DNA from 4 places in the Streptomyces sp. NPDC001617 genome. Region 4 is predicted to be linked to each of the others. Evidence: riboswitches for the same ligand, from Rfam matches in the RefSeq annotation. Region 4 holds a riboswitch; each other region holds the start of a gene.

The links. Region 4 has a riboswitch for cyclic di-AMP ahead of ACWC09_RS19235 (M23 family metallopeptidase). Riboswitches for the same ligand answer to the same signal wherever they lie in the genome.
Region 1: it holds a riboswitch for cyclic di-AMP, as region 4 does, so the genes downstream of both, ACWC09_RS21185 (transglycosylase SLT domain-containing protein) here and ACWC09_RS19235 (M23 family metallopeptidase) in region 4, are expected to answer to the same signal.
Region 2: it holds a riboswitch for cyclic di-AMP, as region 4 does, so the genes downstream of both, ACWC09_RS37675 (M23 family metallopeptidase) here and ACWC09_RS19235 (M23 family metallopeptidase) in region 4, are expected to answer to the same signal.
Region 3: it holds a riboswitch for cyclic di-AMP, as region 4 does, so the genes downstream of both, ACWC09_RS09795 (NlpC/P60 family protein) here and ACWC09_RS19235 (M23 family metallopeptidase) in region 4, are expected to answer to the same signal.

Annotation. Positions count from the first base shown of each region.
Region 1 covers NZ_JBSFHA010000026.1:94,874-99,078, reverse strand. Annotated here, with positions in the region: gene ACWC09_RS21190 (CocE/NonD family hydrolase) at 1-1,579, shown strand, start outside; cyclic di-AMP (ydaO/yuaA leader) riboswitch at 1,835-2,027, shown strand; gene ACWC09_RS21185 (transglycosylase SLT domain-containing protein) at 2,032-2,514, shown strand; gene ACWC09_RS21180 (HAD family hydrolase) at 2,533-3,348, opposite strand; gene ACWC09_RS21175 (FAD-dependent oxidoreductase) at 3,547-4,205, opposite strand, start outside.
Region 2 covers NZ_JBSFHA010000068.1:39,704-43,908, forward strand. Annotated here, with positions in the region: gene ACWC09_RS37660 (dihydrofolate reductase family protein) at 1-683, shown strand, start outside; gene ACWC09_RS37665 (helix-turn-helix domain-containing protein) at 828-1,694, opposite strand; tRNA gene ACWC09_RS37670 (tRNA-Met) at 1,893-1,966, shown strand; cyclic di-AMP (ydaO/yuaA leader) riboswitch at 2,296-2,452, shown strand; gene ACWC09_RS37675 (M23 family metallopeptidase) at 2,465-3,493, shown strand; gene ACWC09_RS37680 (aldo/keto reductase) at 3,640-4,205, shown strand, end outside.
Region 3 covers NZ_JBSFHA010000009.1:58,618-62,822, reverse strand. Annotated here, with positions in the region: gene ACWC09_RS09800 (LysR family transcriptional regulator) at 1-360, shown strand, start outside; gene ACWC09_RS09795 (NlpC/P60 family protein) at 422-2,377, opposite strand; cyclic di-AMP (ydaO/yuaA leader) riboswitch at 2,386-2,560, opposite strand; gene ACWC09_RS09790 (DUF5997 family protein) at 2,762-3,169, opposite strand; gene ACWC09_RS09785 (LysR family substrate-binding domain-containing protein) at 3,228-3,998, shown strand; gene ACWC09_RS09780 (alpha/beta fold hydrolase) at 4,030-4,205, shown strand, end outside.
Region 4 covers NZ_JBSFHA010000023.1:11,163-15,367, reverse strand. Annotated here, with positions in the region: gene ACWC09_RS19240 (alpha-galactosidase) at 1-1,499, shown strand, start outside; cyclic di-AMP (ydaO/yuaA leader) riboswitch at 1,808-1,975, shown strand; gene ACWC09_RS19235 (M23 family metallopeptidase) at 1,980-2,891, shown strand; gene ACWC09_RS19230 (DUF6250 domain-containing protein) at 3,145-3,867, shown strand; gene ACWC09_RS19225 (SGNH/GDSL hydrolase family protein) at 4,012-4,205, shown strand, end outside.

The DNA of each region.
Region 1 (4,205 bases), on a different contig from region 4:
CGTGCACTACACCGGAGGTTCCGTCCTCGGGGTGGACATGCACGCATGGGCGGCGACCCTGCTCGCCTTCGTCTCCCGCCCGCCGGACCCGGAGTACGTCGGTCCGATCTGGCGGGACATGTGGCGGGGACGGCTGGAGGCCGTCGACCCGTTCATCCACACCTGGCTCGCCCACCAGACCCGCGACGACTACTGGCGCCACGGCAGCGTCTGCGAGGACTACGGCACGATCGAGGCCGCCGTCCTCGCGGTGGGCGGCTGGCACGACCCCTACCGCGACACGGTGCTGCGTCTCGTCGAGCACCTCCCGGCCGACCGCGTCCGCGGCCTGATCGGCCCCTGGCCCCACCGGTACCCGGACCACGGCCTGCCGCCCGGCCCTGCGATCGGCTTCCTCCAGGAGACCCTGCGCTGGTGGGACCACTGGCTGAAGGGCATCGACTCCGGGGCGATGCGCGAGCCCTTGCTGCGTTCCTGCATCAGCGACTCGCACGCCCCGGCGACGGTGTACGCCAAGCTGCCGGGCCGCTGGGTGGGCGAGCCGGCCTGGCCTTCTCCCCACGTGACGGCGGTGTCGTACGGCCTTGAGGGCAGTGCTATGTCACATACCACTGCCCCCGTACCGGTCCGCTCACCGCAGCACACAGGCGTCGACGCCGGCCGTTTCTTCCCCTTCGGCAACGACGCCGACCTACCGCCGGACCAGCGGGAGGAGGACGCGCGGTCGGCGTGCTTCGACTTCGAGGTGGGTGAGGAGACCTGGGTGCTGGGGCGGCCGAAGGTGCGGTTGCGGGTGACCTCCGAAGTGAAGAGCGGTCAGATTGCCGCACGGCTGTGCGACCTCGCACCGGACGGCGCGTCGACCCTCGTGACGCGGGGCGTGCTGAACCTGTCGGCCCGTCAGGGACGGGACAGGGACGTGCCGTGGCCCCCCGGCGCCACCGAGGACGTCGAGTTCGAGCTGAACGGCATCGGGTACGCCTTCCCGGCCGGCCACCGCATCCGGCTCGCCGTCTCCTCCGCGTACTGGCCGTGGGTGTGGCCGCAGGCCGACTCGGCGGCCGGGTTCACCCTGGACCCGGCGGGCAGTTCACTGGAACTTCCGGTACGCGCGCGTGCGTCGGACGAGCGGGCGATCACCTTCGAGGAGCCGGAGCAGGCCGAGTCGCTCGGAGTGACCCGCGGCGTAGCCGCTGGTGGATGGAGCCCCGCCACGCTGGACGAGCCGCGCCCCGAGCGGCTGGTGGTGCGGGACGTGGCCAAGGGCGAGTGGCGACTGGAGGTCGGCCCGCGCTACGGCGGCACGCGCGTGTACCCCGACGGCCTGGAGTTCACCGAGGACGCGCTGGAGACGTACACGATCCGGGAGAGCGACCCGTTGTCGGCCCGCACCCGCTCGGACTGGTCAATCCGGCTGCACCGTCCGAATGCGGCCTGGGACACGACGATCCGTACACGGTCCGAGATCACCTGCGACCGGGAATCCTTTTTCACATCCAATGAGGTGATTTGCACGGAGGGTGGGGAGGTCGTCTTCCATCGGACCTGGGAGAAGCGGATTCCACGGACAGCCGGTTGACTACGAGTTGGGCTCATTGCCCGATTTACCACTCTTGCGAAAGCCCGTGACTTGGCTCACTCGGATCCATGATCCACATTCCGGCACATTTCGACCGATCCGCCTTCTCCGGTATGCCAGTTGAGGTTGGCACCCGCAAAGGATCAAGCACCTCAAACGCCTCATATCTAGGTCAACCGGCTTGATGAGTGAATCCGGCACTTGTTCCGGACATGTGCTCTCGCATACGTTCCCGGCCTGTCGGGCGGACGCCGAATCCTGCCGCCGCCCGAACCGTCTACCGAGAACGCACGGCAGGAGCGGGGAACCCAGGTAAGTCGCCGGGTCGGGATGTCTTCGGACATTCCGGATCGGCTAGGGGTGAAGTCGTGTCGCCTTACGGCGATGCGGCCGGGCAGCTCCCGCCCGAACCCGACAGCTCACCTCGCAGGCGCCGGAGAGGAAACCCCGTCATGCCTGCTGCCGCTCAGCCCCGCCGCCTCAGAAGCTCCCGCCTCGCCCGCAAGCTCGCCGTCATCGGTACGGGCGCCGCCGTGCTCGCCCTCCCGGTCATCGGCGCGACCAGCGCCTCCGCGGCCCCCACGTCGGTGGTCACCGCCTCCTCGCTGGGCTATGCCAACAACCTCGACGGCTGGATCCGGGCCTCCCTGCAGGTCATGGCCCAGCACGGCATCCCGGGGTCGTACAACGGCATCTACCGCAATGTGATCCGTGAGTCGTCCGGCAACCCGTACGCCATCAACAACTGGGACTCGAACGCCCTGGCCGGCACCCCCTCCAAGGGCCTGCTCCAGGTGATCGACCCGACCTTCACCGCGTACCACGTCAGCGGCACGTCGTGGGACCCGTACGACCCGGTCGCCAACATCACCGCCGCCTGCAACTACGCGGCCCATCGGTACGGGTCGATCGACAACGTCTGGGGCGCCTACTGAGGCGTACGAGCCGCCTGTCTACCGGGCGCCCGGGAAGAGTCTTTCGAGGACGACGGCGATGCCGTCGTCCTCGTTCGACAGGGTGATCTCGTCGGCCACCGCCTTGAGTTCGGGATGGGCGTTGGCCATGGCGACGCCGTGGGCGGCCCAGTCGAACATGGGGATGTCGTTGGGCATGTCCCCGAAGGCGATCGTCTCCCGCGGGCCCAGGCCCAGGTGTTCGGCGGCCAGGGCGAGGCCCGTCGCCTTGGTGATGCCGCATGGCTGGAGTTCGACGGTGCCGGGCCCCGACATGGTGACGGTGGCCAGAGAACCGACCACCGCGCGCGCGGTCGCCGCCAACTCGTCGTCGGACAGGTCCGGGTGACGCAGCAGCACCTTGCTGATCGGCTCGCACCACAGGTCGTCGCGCCGGTCGACCCGTACGGCGGGCAGCGTGGGGTGCGGCATCAGATAGCCCGGCTCGATGAGCGTGAGGCCGTCCACGCCGTCCTGGTCGACGGCCGCGTACACCTGGCCGACCTCGGCCTCTATCTTGCCGAGGGCCGTCTCGGCCAGCTCCCGGTCAAGGGTGACGGACCACAGCAGACGGTCCGCGTCGGCGTCGTACACCTGCGCGCCCTGCCCGCACACCGCGAGCCCCCCGCTGCCCAGGTCGTCGAGGAGCGGACGCACTCTCGGGGCCGGGCGGCCGGTCACCACGAGGTGCCGGGTGCCGGCCTCCGCCACGCGCGCGAGGGCGGCGACGGACCGGTCGGAGAGCGTGTCGTCGCCTCTCAGCAGCGTGCCGTCCAGGTCGGTGGCGATGAGTGCATACGCGGTGGGTGCGGCCATGATCAGAGAATACGGACAGGACGCACCACCGACTCATCGCGAACCGGACGACCGCCCCGTTCACCGTCGTCCCACGGTCAACTTCCGTACCGCCGTTGACTTTTGATCACCAGGGCGGCCGGTTGTCAGTGGCGGGTGCGACGCTTGTTCTGTCGCACCCACTGGACCGACGGATCGGGGGCCGTTGTGGTGAGGGGATCAGGCGTGCGCCGCCGCCAGGTGCTTGGCGAGCCTCGGCGAGGCGAACTCGGTGCCGCACACGAAGCGCATCACCGGGCCGTACGAGGCCGCCGCCGGAAGGCCGGTGAAGTACAGGCCCGGGACCGAGGACACGTATCCGGCGCCCAGCCTGGGCGTGCCGCGGCTCACGGCGACGTGGGTGCGCAGCTCGGGGCCGAGGAAGTCCATCGCCGCGATGTCGACCCGGTAGCCGGTCGCCGCGATGACGTGATCGGCCGACAGCTTCTCCGTCTGGCCGCCGTGCGTGCGCACCGACAGCGTCGGGCCGGCGCCGTCCGCGTCCGTGCGCACGATCCGGTCGACCTCGCTGACCTGGACCTTGCCCTCGAAGCGGTCGCGCAGCCACCAGGCGCCGAGCGGGCCCAGGACCCGGCGGACCAGGTAGTGACGGGTCTGGGCCGGGAGGTAGCGGTAGGGCTGCGGGTAGTAGCTGAGGGCCCACAGGGACCAGGCGCGGCCGAAGGGCGACTCCGGGCGCAGCTTGGGCTGCTTCCAGGGCGGCGCGCCGAAGGCGACCCTGCCGCTCCCGCGGGAGACCACCCGTACCTGCGCGCCCGCCTCCGCGGCCAGCGCCGCCGTCTCCAGCGCGGACTGGCCGGCGCCGACGACGATCAGGT
Region 2 (4,205 bases), on a different contig from region 4:
GGCTGATGGTCGAGGGCGGCGGCACCATCCACACCCAGCTCCTCCAGCAGGGCCTGGCCGACGAACTCCAGCTGGTCCTCGCTCCCCTCTTCGTGGGCGATCCGGAGGCACCTCGGCTGTTCGGGCCGGGCGGATACCAGGCCGGCCGGCTGCGCCTCCTGGAGACCCGGCGCATCGAGGACGTGGTCCTCATGCGCTACGAGCCGACGGCACCCGGCGCCGGCACGGTGACGTCCGCCGCCGACCGCCACTGGCTGCGGCTCGCCTGCGAGTTGGCGGCGCTGTGCCCGCCGTCCGAGACGGCGTTCAGCGTCGGGGCGGTGGTGGTGGCGGCCGACGGCACGGAGCTGGCGCGCGGACACTCCCGTGAGGCCGGCGATCCCACGGTCCACGCGGAGGAGGCCGCCCTGGCCAAGCTGGACCCGGCCGACGCGAGGCTGGCGACCGCGACGGTGTACAGCAGCCTGGAGCCCTGCGCACGACGGGCGTCCCGACCGAAGCCGTGCTCGCGGCTGATCCTGGAGGCGGGGGTGCGGCGGGTGGTGACGGCTTGGCGGGAGCCGGACACGTTCGTGGAAGAGGCCGACGGGAGTGGGCTGTTGGCCGCGGCGGGGGTCGATGTGGTGGTGCTGGGGGAGTACGAGGGGCCGGCGAAGGGGCCCAACGGGCATCTGTTGAGCTGAGTCCTGGGGTGCGGGCGGGCGGGGGCCGGCCGGCAGTTCCCCACGGCCCTTGCCGGCTGCCCCGCGACTGATATCGGCTGTACCGGCCCGGGGTTCGGCTGGGCCGGTTTGTCCGGCTCCGCAAGCCGTAGCCGGCGTCGGGGTTCAGCCGCCGACCCGCTCCACCGGAATCCACACCTCCGCGTCCGCGTGCGTACCGTCCTCGGACACCCGCGTGCGCGAGAGCGACGGACCCGGCCGGCTCCGGTACGGGTTCGACGGGAACCACTGGGTGTACACATCCCGCCAGAGGTACTGCACCGCCAGCGGAAACGCGCCCGAGGACTCGAACACCGCCCATGTCCCCGGCTCGACGTCCAGACTCTCCGAAGCCCCGGGCACCTCCACGTCGCTCACCACCCCGTGGAAGTAGTCGATTTCGGTGCCTTCCGCATCGTCCGCGGAGTGGTTGCTGACGGCGGCCACGACACCGCCGGGCTCCCCGGCCACACACTCCTGCCAACGCCCCAGCGTCTCCTTGCCGATGCTCTTGACGAACTCCACGATGGCCGGGTTCATCCCCTCGTAGACCAGCGGGACCTGTGTCCCCCTGCCCACGAGCCTGAACCCGTCCTTCTCCACTATCCGGTACCGCATGCTGCCGCTCCCTTCGACGATCAGCCGGAAGGACATCCGAGGCTGGGAGTGCAGCGCGGCGCCGGTCCGCCGCGCCTCACCGGGACCGACCCCGTGCACGGCGCGAAAGGCACGCGCGAACGCCTCGCCCGAGCTGTACCCGTAGCGCACCGCGACATCGAGCAGCGTCCGCTCCCCGGCGAGCACTTCGGCCCCGGCGAGCGTCAGCCGCCGGCGGCGGATGTACTCGGAGAGCGGGATGCCCGCCAGCGCGGAGAACATCCGCCGGAAGTGGTACTCCGACGTCATGGCGATACGGGCCAGCTCAGCCGCGTCGATGGGCTCATCGAGGTGCTCCTCGATGTGGTCCATGGCCTGATTCAGCCGCTCCAGCACTCCTGGCCGTCCTTCCTTCACTGATCTCCACGCTAGGGAAGCCCCACCGTGCCGGACCCGACATCCTGTGCCCGGTGCGGTCGGGTCGCCGGCGCCGCGCAGGGACCGCAGGCCGGCCCCGGCCCACGCCCCAGAACCGGCCGCGATAAACCGTGGTGCTGGGCGTCCCGCGGATGGCGTATGCTGGTGTCACAACGACGCGGGGTGGAGCAGCTCGGTAGCTCGCTGGGCTCATAACCCAGAGGTCGCAGGTTCAAATCCTGTCCCCGCTACTCAGGCTCAGGGCCGGAGTCCAGTACATGGACTCCGGCCCTGAGCGTTTTCCCGTTTCCCAGTTTCCCGGTTTCCCGCCATGGCCCTCCTGTCGTACGGCATCACCCGGGGTGATCGTTCGGCCGCCCTCCGCATAACAACTGACATACGGTCAATGGCTGTGAAGATCCTGAGGAGTGGCCAACTCGCCCGTTTTTCGCCGGTCATGAGTCCTACGTCCAGGCCAAGAACGTTAATGATCAAGCGGAACACCTTGGAATCCACACCCCGGGTCTATTAACGTTCGATAACGCAGCGCGGTCGTCCCAGCCGTCACAAGAGTCGGCTCCGTGCGCACGCGCCGAATCCCGCAAGGGAACCGGGGAACCACCACCCTGGGGTGAATCGCGCGGATGCCGTCGTGGGCCCACGACAGGTATACGCGCGTAGGAGACCTTCCTGCTCCGAACCCGTCAGCTAACCCGGTAGGCGAGAAGGAAGGAAAGGAGCACGCCCACGTGGCGTCCAACCCGCCTGCCCCGGCAGCCCCGTTCGTGCCGAGCACCGAGCCTTTCGGCTTTCCCGGACCCCGTACCGACGAGGGTCAGTGGGAGGAGTGGAATCCCACCGAGGATTCCCTACGGCCGGTACGTGGTAGGCACCGCGTCGCCAAGCAGCGCGGCGGCGGCGGGCTCGCCCGTAGCTCCACGGTTCTCGGCGTCGGTGTCATAGCCGCCGTCGGCGCGGGCGGCATGGCCAGCGCCAACACCGGCAAGCCGCCGGTCTCCATATCGATGCCCGATCTGGCCTCCGTGACCCATGTGTTCGGCGGGGACTCGGATGCCCCGAAGGGCTCCGCCACGGCGCTCAGCAGCGTCGGCGTGACCTCCGAGGACACCACGCAGGGTGCCAGGGACGCCGGCGAGGCGCTGCGCGACCGCATCATGGCGCAGGCCGAGTCGCAGCAGGTCCAGGTCGACAGCAAGGCCCAGTACGCCACCGAGACCGCCCTCGCCCGGCAGATCGACGACGCCGCCGCCAAGGCCGAGAAGGACGCGGCCGCCAAGGCCGAGGCCGCCAAGGAGAAGGCGGAGGCCGCCGCCAAGAAGGCGGACGAGGCCGCGCGCCTGGCCGAGCTGGCCAAGCAGTACAAGCTTCCGGTCGTGTCCTACACGATCACCGGCACCTTCGGGCAGGCCGGCTCGATGTGGTCCTCCGGGTATCACACCGGGCTCGACTTCGCGGCGCCCACGGGCACCCTCATCAAGGCCATCCACTCCGGCACCGTCACCGAGGCCGGCTGGGCCGGGTCGTACGGCTACCGCACGATCATCACCCTCGACGACGGCACCGAGCTGTGGTTCTGCCACCAGTCCTCGATCAGCGTCAGCGTCGGCCAGAAGGTCGCCACGGGTGACGTCATCGGGCGTATCGGCGCCACCGGCAACGTGACCGGCCCGCACCTTCACCTGGAGGTCCACCCGAACGGGCAGTCCACCGGCATCGACCCGATGACCTGGCTGCGCAGCAAGGGCCTCAACCCGTAGGACACGTCCCGTCGATTCTCCGGCGGCCCTGGCGACGACCCCCGACGTCAGGGCAGCCGGTTTCGGAGCGGAGCCCTCCGGTTGTTCACGGGAAATTCGCGGCCGTTCCGGAAGATCCGTATCCGGTGCGGGTGTTGACGTAGGACATGACTTCTCTTCGCAAGCTGGGCTCCTCCGACCTCGAGGTCTTTCCGCTCGCCCTGGGCGGCAACGTCTTCGGCTGGACCGCCGACGAGGCCACGTCCTTCGCCGTTCTCGACGCGTACGCGGCGGCGGGCGGCAACTTCGTGGACACCGCGGACTCGTACTCGCACTGGGTCGACGGCAACGCCGGTGGTGAGTCCGAGACGATCATCGGCAAGTGGGTCAGGTCCCGCGGCAACCGGTCCGACGTCGTCATCGCGACCAAGGTGAGCCAGCACCCCGATTTCCCGGGCCTGACCGCGGCCAACATCAAGGCCGCCGCCGACGCCTCCCTGCGCCGCCTCGACACCGACCACATCGACCTCTACTACACCCACTTCGACAAGATCGAGGTGCCGGTCGAGGAGATCATCGGGGCGCTCGACGAGCTGGTGAGGGCGGGCAAGGTGCGGCACATCGCCGCGTCCAACATCACGGCCGAGCGGCTCCAGGAGTCCCTGGACCTCTCCGACCGTGAGGGCCTCGCCCGGTACGTCGCCGTCCAGCCGCAGTACAACCTGGTCTCCCG
Region 3 (4,205 bases), on a different contig from region 4:
ATCACCCTGGCCGAGCTGTGCGCGCATCCGCTCGCGCTCGGCTCGGCCGGCACCAGCCAGCGTGAACTCTTCGACATCGGAGTCCAGTTGGAGGGCCTCACGGTCCGTCCCGCGCTGGTCTGTGACGCGCTCGCCCCACAGTACGAGTTCGTACGATCGGGCGGTGGCATCGCCCTCGTCGGCGATCTCGGCGATCTGGAGGAGGGCGCGTGCACGGAGGGCGTCGCCCACGTCCGGATCGACCACCCGGTCTTCAGGCAGCGCGAGGCCCAGGTCCAGACGATGCTCGGCCGCCGACTGCCGTGGGCGGCCTCGCAGTTCACGGAGTCGCTGGTGTCACGGCTGGACCGGCGCACCTGAGCTTCACGCGGGCGAGGGCCGGCGAGCCGCCGTTGTCACGGCTCGACCGGCGTCCCGGGCCTCACGCGGGGCGTACCGCGATACGGATCGCCGCCTCCCCGGCGTTGTGGATCGACTCCTCACGGATGACCGAGCCCGGACCGGGCGCGTGGATCATCAGGCCGTTGCCGGTGTAGATGCCGACGTGGCTGAAGTTGTCGTGGAAGAAGATCAGGTCCCCGGGACGGCTCTCGGCGACCGGGATCACCATGCCGGTGCTCGACTGCTCGTGCGTGCTGCGCGGCAGGGCGACACCGGCGGCCTTCCAGGCGGCCTGGGCGAGCCCGGAGTTGTCGTACGACTCCGGCCCGACCCCGCCCCACAGGCACGGCCTGCCGATCTGCGCGCGGGCGAAGGCGACGGCACGGTCGGCCTTGGTGGCGCTGGGTGTCGTCTCGACGGCCGGGACGCCCGTCTCGAGCACGGTCGGCTGCTGCCCACGCCAGTCCTCGACCGCCGGCACACCGGTGTCGAGAACCGACGGCTCCTGCAGCCGCCGAGCCTCGTCGGCCGCGCGGCGCGCCTGCTCCTGCGCCACCGGGTCCCGCCAGTCGACTTGGGGTGCCGACGGAGCGACGAGCTGCTGGGCGGCGGTGTCCCAGCCGACCTGTGTCGACACGGCGTCGGCCGCGGTGCGCGTGGCGAGGGGCTGCTGGATCATGGTCGCCCAGCCGGGCTGTGCCGCCAGGGGGTCGCCCCCCGTGAGCGGTGCCACGAGCTGCTGCGCCCCGGTGTCCCAGCCGGGCTGCGTCTGCCGGGCCTCGGGGGTCGCGGGTGATATGGCGGCCTGCTGGACCTGGGTGGCCCAGTCGGCCTGCGCGGGCGCGGCCTGGGGCGTCGTGAACTCGGTGACGAGCTGCTGGGCGGCGGTGTCCCAGCCGGGCTGCGTCCGGCGGGCTTCCCGCCGTGTCGACGAAGCCACGAGCTGCTGTGCGCCGGTGTCCCAGCCGGGCTGCATGCGCCGGGCCTCAAGGCCCACCGGCGATGCGGGGGCCTGCGGTGTCCCGGAGTCCGAGCCCGGCTGCATGCGCCGGGCCTCAAGACCCGGCGGCGATGCGGGGGCCTGCGGTGTCCCGATGTCCGCCCCGGGCTGCATGCGTCGGGATTCCAGGGCCGCCTGCGGCGTCACGGCCTGCTGTGCGCCGGTGTCCCAGCCGGGCTGTGCCGTCGGGGCGTCGGTCGCCGTGCGCTGGGCCGGGACGGCCCAGTTGACCTGGGTCGGTGTGGGCTCGATCGCCGCGGGCGGTGTGCTCTGCCGAGTCGCTGTCTGCCAGGTGCCCTGGGCCGCCCAGGCCGGCGTCGCGACAGCCGCGCGCGGGACCGAGGTCTGCCGGGCGATGTGCCGGTACAGGAGATCGCTGGCCGCGGCGACCTTGCGCTGACTGTCCTGCTTGGACCGGCGCAGGACCGTCTGCCTCGACTCGGGGGCCGCCGGGGTCGGGGGAGCTCCGGCGGCCTCCTGCCGGGGACTGGGTACGGCGGGCAGCGCGGGCGTGGGACCGGCCGTGAGCTCGGCGACCGGGCCGGAGGTCAGCTCGGCCACCGGACGGCGGGCGCCTCCGGCGGGCAGCTCGGCCACGGGCCGGCCGGGGGCCTCCAGCGCACGGGCGGCGGGAAGCTCCGCCGGACGCGCGGGCCGGGACGCGGCCGGACGGGCGGACGTCTCCCTGGCCGGCCTCCGGTCGGTCGGCAGAATGGCCGGAATCGTCGGCCCCAGCGACGCACGCGCCACGTCGAACCACTGCCGGGTGACGTTGTCGAGATCGGGGTCCGAGCCTCTGCGCGCACTCCCGCCCTGTCCCCGCGAACCACGCGAGCCCTGCACCCGGGTCAGGTTGAACTGGCCGGTGTCGTCCTCGGCACGGTCGTAGAGGCTGCTCACCCGCTGCCGGACGGCTTCACGGCTGGGTCCCTCGTCGGAGTTACGCGCACCGGGAAGCCCGAAGCCTCCGGCGCGCGACGATCGTTCCGGCGCCATGGGAGCCGTACTCCTTCCGTACTCCGCCTACCGAGTTAGCTGTCGGGTTCGGGCGGCCGTTCCGGAAGGATTGCCCTACGGTCCTTGCCCCGAAGGACAGTTGGACCGATTCACCCCATGATTCGGTTGGGTCCCCGGCTCCGGCTGCCCATGCGGACGCACCGGATTCGGCGGAGGCCGCTCTTCCCGACGGGGTTCGCCGGAGTGACTCGAGCGGCCTGAGGCCAAGTTAGCCAACTTGTGCGCCCCGTGTGAAGGTTGAAGGCCGGAATGTCCGATACGCTTTTGTGACCTTCGTCGTGACGCGTCGTCAGATCCGCCCGTTGTGTACGCACGGCATCCGTTCGACTACGGACCGTGGTCCAACCCGGCGAGCGGAGAGCGTCAGGAACGCGGGCGCTCGTCGTGGGCGGCCGCGCGCTCGGCGTTCCGCTTCTTGATCCGCGCGCCCTCCTTGCGGACCTCGGCCTGGACGGCGCGCTCCTTCACCAGCCACTCGGGCTGCTCCTGCTTCAGCGTCTCGATCTGCTCGGTGGTGAGGGGCTCGGTGATCCCGCCGCGGGCGAGACCCGAGATGGACACGCCGAGCTTCTCCGCGACCACCGGTCGGGGGTGCGGACCCTTGGCCCGCAGCTCGCGCAACCACTCGGGTGGATTCGCCTGCAGCTCGTCGAGCCGGGCGCGCGTGACGTCACCCGCACGGAACTCGGTGGGGGTGGCCTCGAGGTACACACCCAGCTTCTTCGCCGCCGTGGCGGGCTTCATCGTCTGGGTGGTCTGGTGCGACTTCATACGGTCCAGGGTATCGAGCGCGTACGAGACCTCCGACCACGGCCGGTAACCTGGCGGGGTGACAGGCTCGGAAGCATCCCAGACGTTCCGGCTTGCGTACGTCCCGGGGACGACGCCCGCCAAGTGGGTGCGGATCTGGAACGAGCGCCTGCCCGACACCCCGCTGACCCTCCAGGCCGTACCGGTCACCGAGGCATCCGACCTCCTGCGGGCCGGCGAGGCCGACGCGGGCCTGGTGCGGCTGCCGGTGGACCGCGCGTTCTTCAGCGCGATCCCCCTCTACACCGAGACGACGGTGGTCGTGGTCCCCAAGGACCATGTGATCACCGCGGCCGAGGAGATCACCCTCGCCGACCTGGCCGACGAGGTGCTCCTTCACCCCCTCGACGACGTCCTCGACTGGGACGGCCCGCCCGGTGAGCCCGCCTTCGAACGCCCCGCCACCACCGAGGACGCGATCGAACTCGTCGCGGCGAACATCGGCCTCCTGGTCGTTCCCCAGTCCCTGGCCCGCCTCCATCACCGCCGCGACCTCACCTACCGCCCGGTGACGGACGCTCCCCAGTCGAGCGTCGCCCTGTCCTGGCCGGAGGAGGCCACCACGGACCTGGTAGAGGACTTCATCGGCATCGTCCGGGGCCGCACGCCGAACAGCTCCCGGGGCCGAAGGTCGCAGCCGCAGGAGAAGCCGGCGGACCAGCCCGCGGCCCGGCGCAAGCCCACCGCGGGCAAGACACAGGGCCGCAGCCCTCGCGGCGCGACGAGCAGCACCAAGGGCGCCAAGGGCACCAAGAACACGAACCGCGGGAAACCCCGCCGCCGCTCCTAGGCCGCCCGGCCGTCAGCCGAGAGGAAGCTCCGTGATTGAGGGGACCCTGACCAGGACATTCCGAAGCTCCGCCGGTGACGTCCGCTGGGACAGCCTCGGCGACCCCGCCAAGACCCCGGTCGTCCTCCTCCACGGCACGCCCTTCTCCTCGTACGTCTGGCGCGCGATCGCCCGCTCCCTCGTCCGTCGGCACCAGGTCTTCGTATG
Region 4 (4,205 bases):
ATACCGGTCACCAGCACCTGCCCTGGGTCGCCCTCGACACCGACGCCACCGAGGAGCGCGGCGAGGTCTACGGCTGTGCGCTCGGCTGGTCCGGCTCCTGGCGGCTCTCGGTGGCGCAACTCCCCGACGCGCGCGTGCAGATCACCGGCGGCGCCGGCTACGACGACTCCGGGCTGCTGCGGCTGGAGGCGGGGGAGTCGTACACCACCCCCGTCTTCGCCGGCCTGTGGAGCGACGGCGGCTTCGGCGGGGCGAGCCGGGCCTGGCACGCGTACCAGCGCGCGTATGTCGTTCCGGGCGCGGAGCAGGACCGTCCGGTGCTGTTCAACTCCTGGGAGGCCACGGAGTTCGACATCTCCGAGGAGCAGCAGGGCGCCCTGGCCCGACGGGCCGCGGCGATCGGCGTCGAGCTGTTCGTCGTCGACGACGGCTGGTTCGGCAAGCGCGTCAGCGACCGCGCAGGGCTCGGCGACTGGACCCCCAATCCGGACCGCTTTCCCAAGGGCCTGGGGCCACTCGCGGACTACGTGCACGCGCTCGGCATGCAGTTCGGCATCTGGGTCGAGCCCGAGATGGTCAACCCGGACAGCGACCTGTACCGCGCACACCCCGACTGGGTCCAGTTCCAACCGGGACGAAAGCGGACGGAGTTCCGCAATCAGCTCGTGCTCAACCTGGCCCGCGAGGACGTCCAGGAGTACCTCTGGGAGCAGCTCGACGCGCTCCTCGCGAGCGCTCCGATCGACTACGTCAAGTGGGACTTCAACCGCTGCTTCACCGACGCCGGTTGGCCCGCCGACTCCTACCCCCAGCGACTCTGGGTCGACCATGTCCGCGGCCTGTACACCCTGCTGGACCGGCTGCGGGCGGCCCACCCGGGTGTCGCCTTCGAGTCCTGCTCGGGCGGCGGCGGACGTATCGACCTCGGGGTCCTGAGCCGTACGGACCAGGTGTGGACCTCCGACAACACCGACCCGCTCGACCGGCTCGCCATCCAGCACGGCTTCAGCCAGATCCACCCCGCGCGGGTGATGGCCGCCTGGGTCACCGACAGCCCCAACACCCAGCTCAACGGCCGGGTCAGCTCGCTGCGCTTCCGGTTCGTGAGCGCCATGGCCGGAGTGCTCGGGGTCGGCGGGGACCTCACCGAGTGGACCGAGGACGAGCTCGCCGAGGCCCGCGAGTGGGTGAGCCTCTACAAGGAGATCCGGCCGCTCGTCCAGCACGGCGACCTCTACCGGCTGCGGCCGCCGACGGGCGGGCTGAGCGCGGTGCAGTACACGCGCGGCGACGAGACGGTCGTCCTGGCCTGGCTCCAGGCGCAGGGGTACGGCGAGCCCGTACCGGCGCTGCGGCTGCGCGCCCTCGACCCGACAGCGTCGTACGAATGCCTCGAAACGGGCGAAGTACATCGAGGTGCCGTATTGCTGCATCACGGACTGCGTACCGACTTGCGTGGCGACCTCAATGCGGCAGTTTTCCGCCTGCGTCGCATCTGAGTCTTCTGTCCGAATTGGCGCCTTGATTGCACTTCATTCCAACTCGCTCTGGAGTAAAGGGAGCTGGAGCGGCGGCACGTGAGGAGCGTCATATTCGTGACCGAGCGTGGCCCGTCATGTTCACGTAATTAGGGCGCTTTTCGTGGGCCGTTGAGCGGCGGGGCGATCCCGTAATTGACGGAGAGTGACCGGGAATTTTCACAGCGGATCAAGAGAAACGCATTCACAGGGAACCGCCGCTTGTCCCTTTGCGTCCTCGTCGCTTACGTTCCACACCAATCCGGACGGACGCCCAATCCTGCCGCCGACCGGTATCCGCACCAACTCACCCGTGAACGGCAGGAGCGGGGGACCCACAGGCACAACCGCCTGTTCCGGTCTCCGGAACAGGCTAGGGGTAAAGCCGCGTCCAGCGCGTGGCCGGGCATCTCCAGTCCGCACCCGACAGCTCACCTCGCAGGCGCCGGAGAGGAATTCGCCATGCCCGCGAAGGGTAAGCACCGCCGCCCGAAGTCCCAGCGCTTCACCCGCTCCATCGCCGTCGCCGGAACCGGTGGCGCCGCCCTCGCCCTTCCGCTGATGGGGGCCACCGGCGCCCACGCGGCCACCGTGCAGTCCGCTTCTCAGTCGGTTTCGGAAAAGGCCGTTCAGGCTCTTCCGAATACGGCGAAGAAGGCGACCGAAAAGAAGAGTGCCGCGAACAGTGCGGGTGTGCGCACCTATTCGGTGCGGGTCGGTGACTACCTCTCGAAGATCGCCGACGAGCAGAACGTCAGCGGTGGCTGGCGCAGGCTCTACGAGGACAATCGCGAGGCCGTCGGCGACAACCCGTCGCTGATCCACCCGGGCCTCAAGCTCACGATCGGCAAGAAGGCCGCGACGAGCACCACCGAGTCGTCCTCCTTGCGGGGCTCCGCCACGAAGAAGAGCTCGGCCTCGAACAAGGCCACCACTCAGAGCGCCAAGACCACCAGCGCCTCCACCGGCTTCCAGCTCCCGGTCTCCGGCGGCACCATCGGCACCGGCTACCACGTGGCCGGCAGCATGTGGTCCAGCGGCTATCACACCGGCGTCGACTTCGTCGTCCCGACCGGCACCTCCATCAAGTCCGTGGGCGCGGGCACGGTCGTCACCGCGGGCTGGGGTGGCGCCTACGGCAACCAGGTCGTCGTCAGGCTCGCCGACGGCTACTACGCCCAGTACGGCCACATGTCCCAGATCTCCGTCTCGGTCGGCCAGACCGTGTCCGAGGGTCAGCAGCTCGGCCTCTCCGGCGCGACCGGCAATGTGACCGGCCCGCATCTGCACTTCGAGATCCGCACCACGCCGGACTACGGCTCCGACGTGGACCCGGTCGCCTACCTCCGTTCCAAGGGCGTCGCCGTCGGCTGACCCCCCGCCGACAGCCTCGCCCGACACGCCGCCGAAGGCCGGACCCCGATCCCCGGGTCCGGCCTTCGGTGTGTTCGGAATCGCCGTGTGCCCGGAATCGCGGGGCTCGTGATCGTTTCATTGCGGTCGTGTGGCGGGCGATACGACGGTGTCGACAGTGGAGGGGCAGTGGGGGCACGATGATCTCCGTAGCTCTGCAAGCGCTTTCTAAGGGTTCTGATGCTCACCACGACATCGAAGGAGCCGCCACCCCATGACGACAACCCGTAGAGCGTTCGGAGCCCTGGCCGCAGGTGCCGCCCTGGCTGCCCTCGCCCCCGTGGCGAACGCGAGCGCCACACCGCGCCGCCACCGCGGCCGTCTCCTCGCCCACGACGACTTCCGCCACGGCCTCGGCCGGTGGGCCGTCGAGCTGGAGAAGGGCGGGACCGTCGCCGCCTCCCGCGGAACCCTGGAGGTCGACGTACCCGCCGGGGCGACGGTCTGGTTCAAGAAGCGGTTCGAAGGGCCCTACGTTCTCGAATACACCGCGACGGCCGTGTCGGAGGGCGGGGTCAACGACCGGGTCTCCGACCTCAACAACTTCTGGAACGCGACCGACGTCCGCTCCCCGGACGACATCTTCGCCACCCCGCGCGGCGGGGCGCTGGCCGAGTACGACTACCTCAAGACCTACTACGTCGGCTACGGCGCCAACACCAACACCACGACCCGGCTGCGGCGCTACGTCGGCGAGGCGGGCGTCCGTCCGCTGATCTACGACTACACCGAGCCGCTGCTTGTCGCGAACGAGCCCGACCGGGTCCGTATCGTCTCGGACGGATCGACCGTGCGCTGGTGGAACAACGGGCGGCTCGTCTTCGACTACAGCGACCCTGAGCCGTACACAAGTGGCCACTTCGCCTTCCGGACGACATGGAGTCATTTCCGGATCAGCGACTTCAGGGTCTGGGCGTTGCTCCCCCAACATCCCTGATCAGAGGGTTATTCCAAGTTTGGTCAACACTTTAGGCGTGGCTTATCTCACCGTCCGTCAACCCTTTCCTACGGTCGCGTAGGTCACATTCGAAGGTTCATCATGACCGCTGTGGCAGACGATTCGAAGAGTGACAGCAGATCAGTGATCGGGTCGTACGTTGCGGTGGGGGACAGCTTCACCGAGGGCGTCGGCGACCCCGGCCCCGACGGGGCGTTCGTCGGCTGGGCGGACCGCTTCGCGGTACTCCTCGCCGACCGGCGCCCCGAAGGCGATTTCACGTACGCGAACCTCGCCGTGCGCGGCAAGCTGCTCGACCAGATCGTGGAGGACCAGGT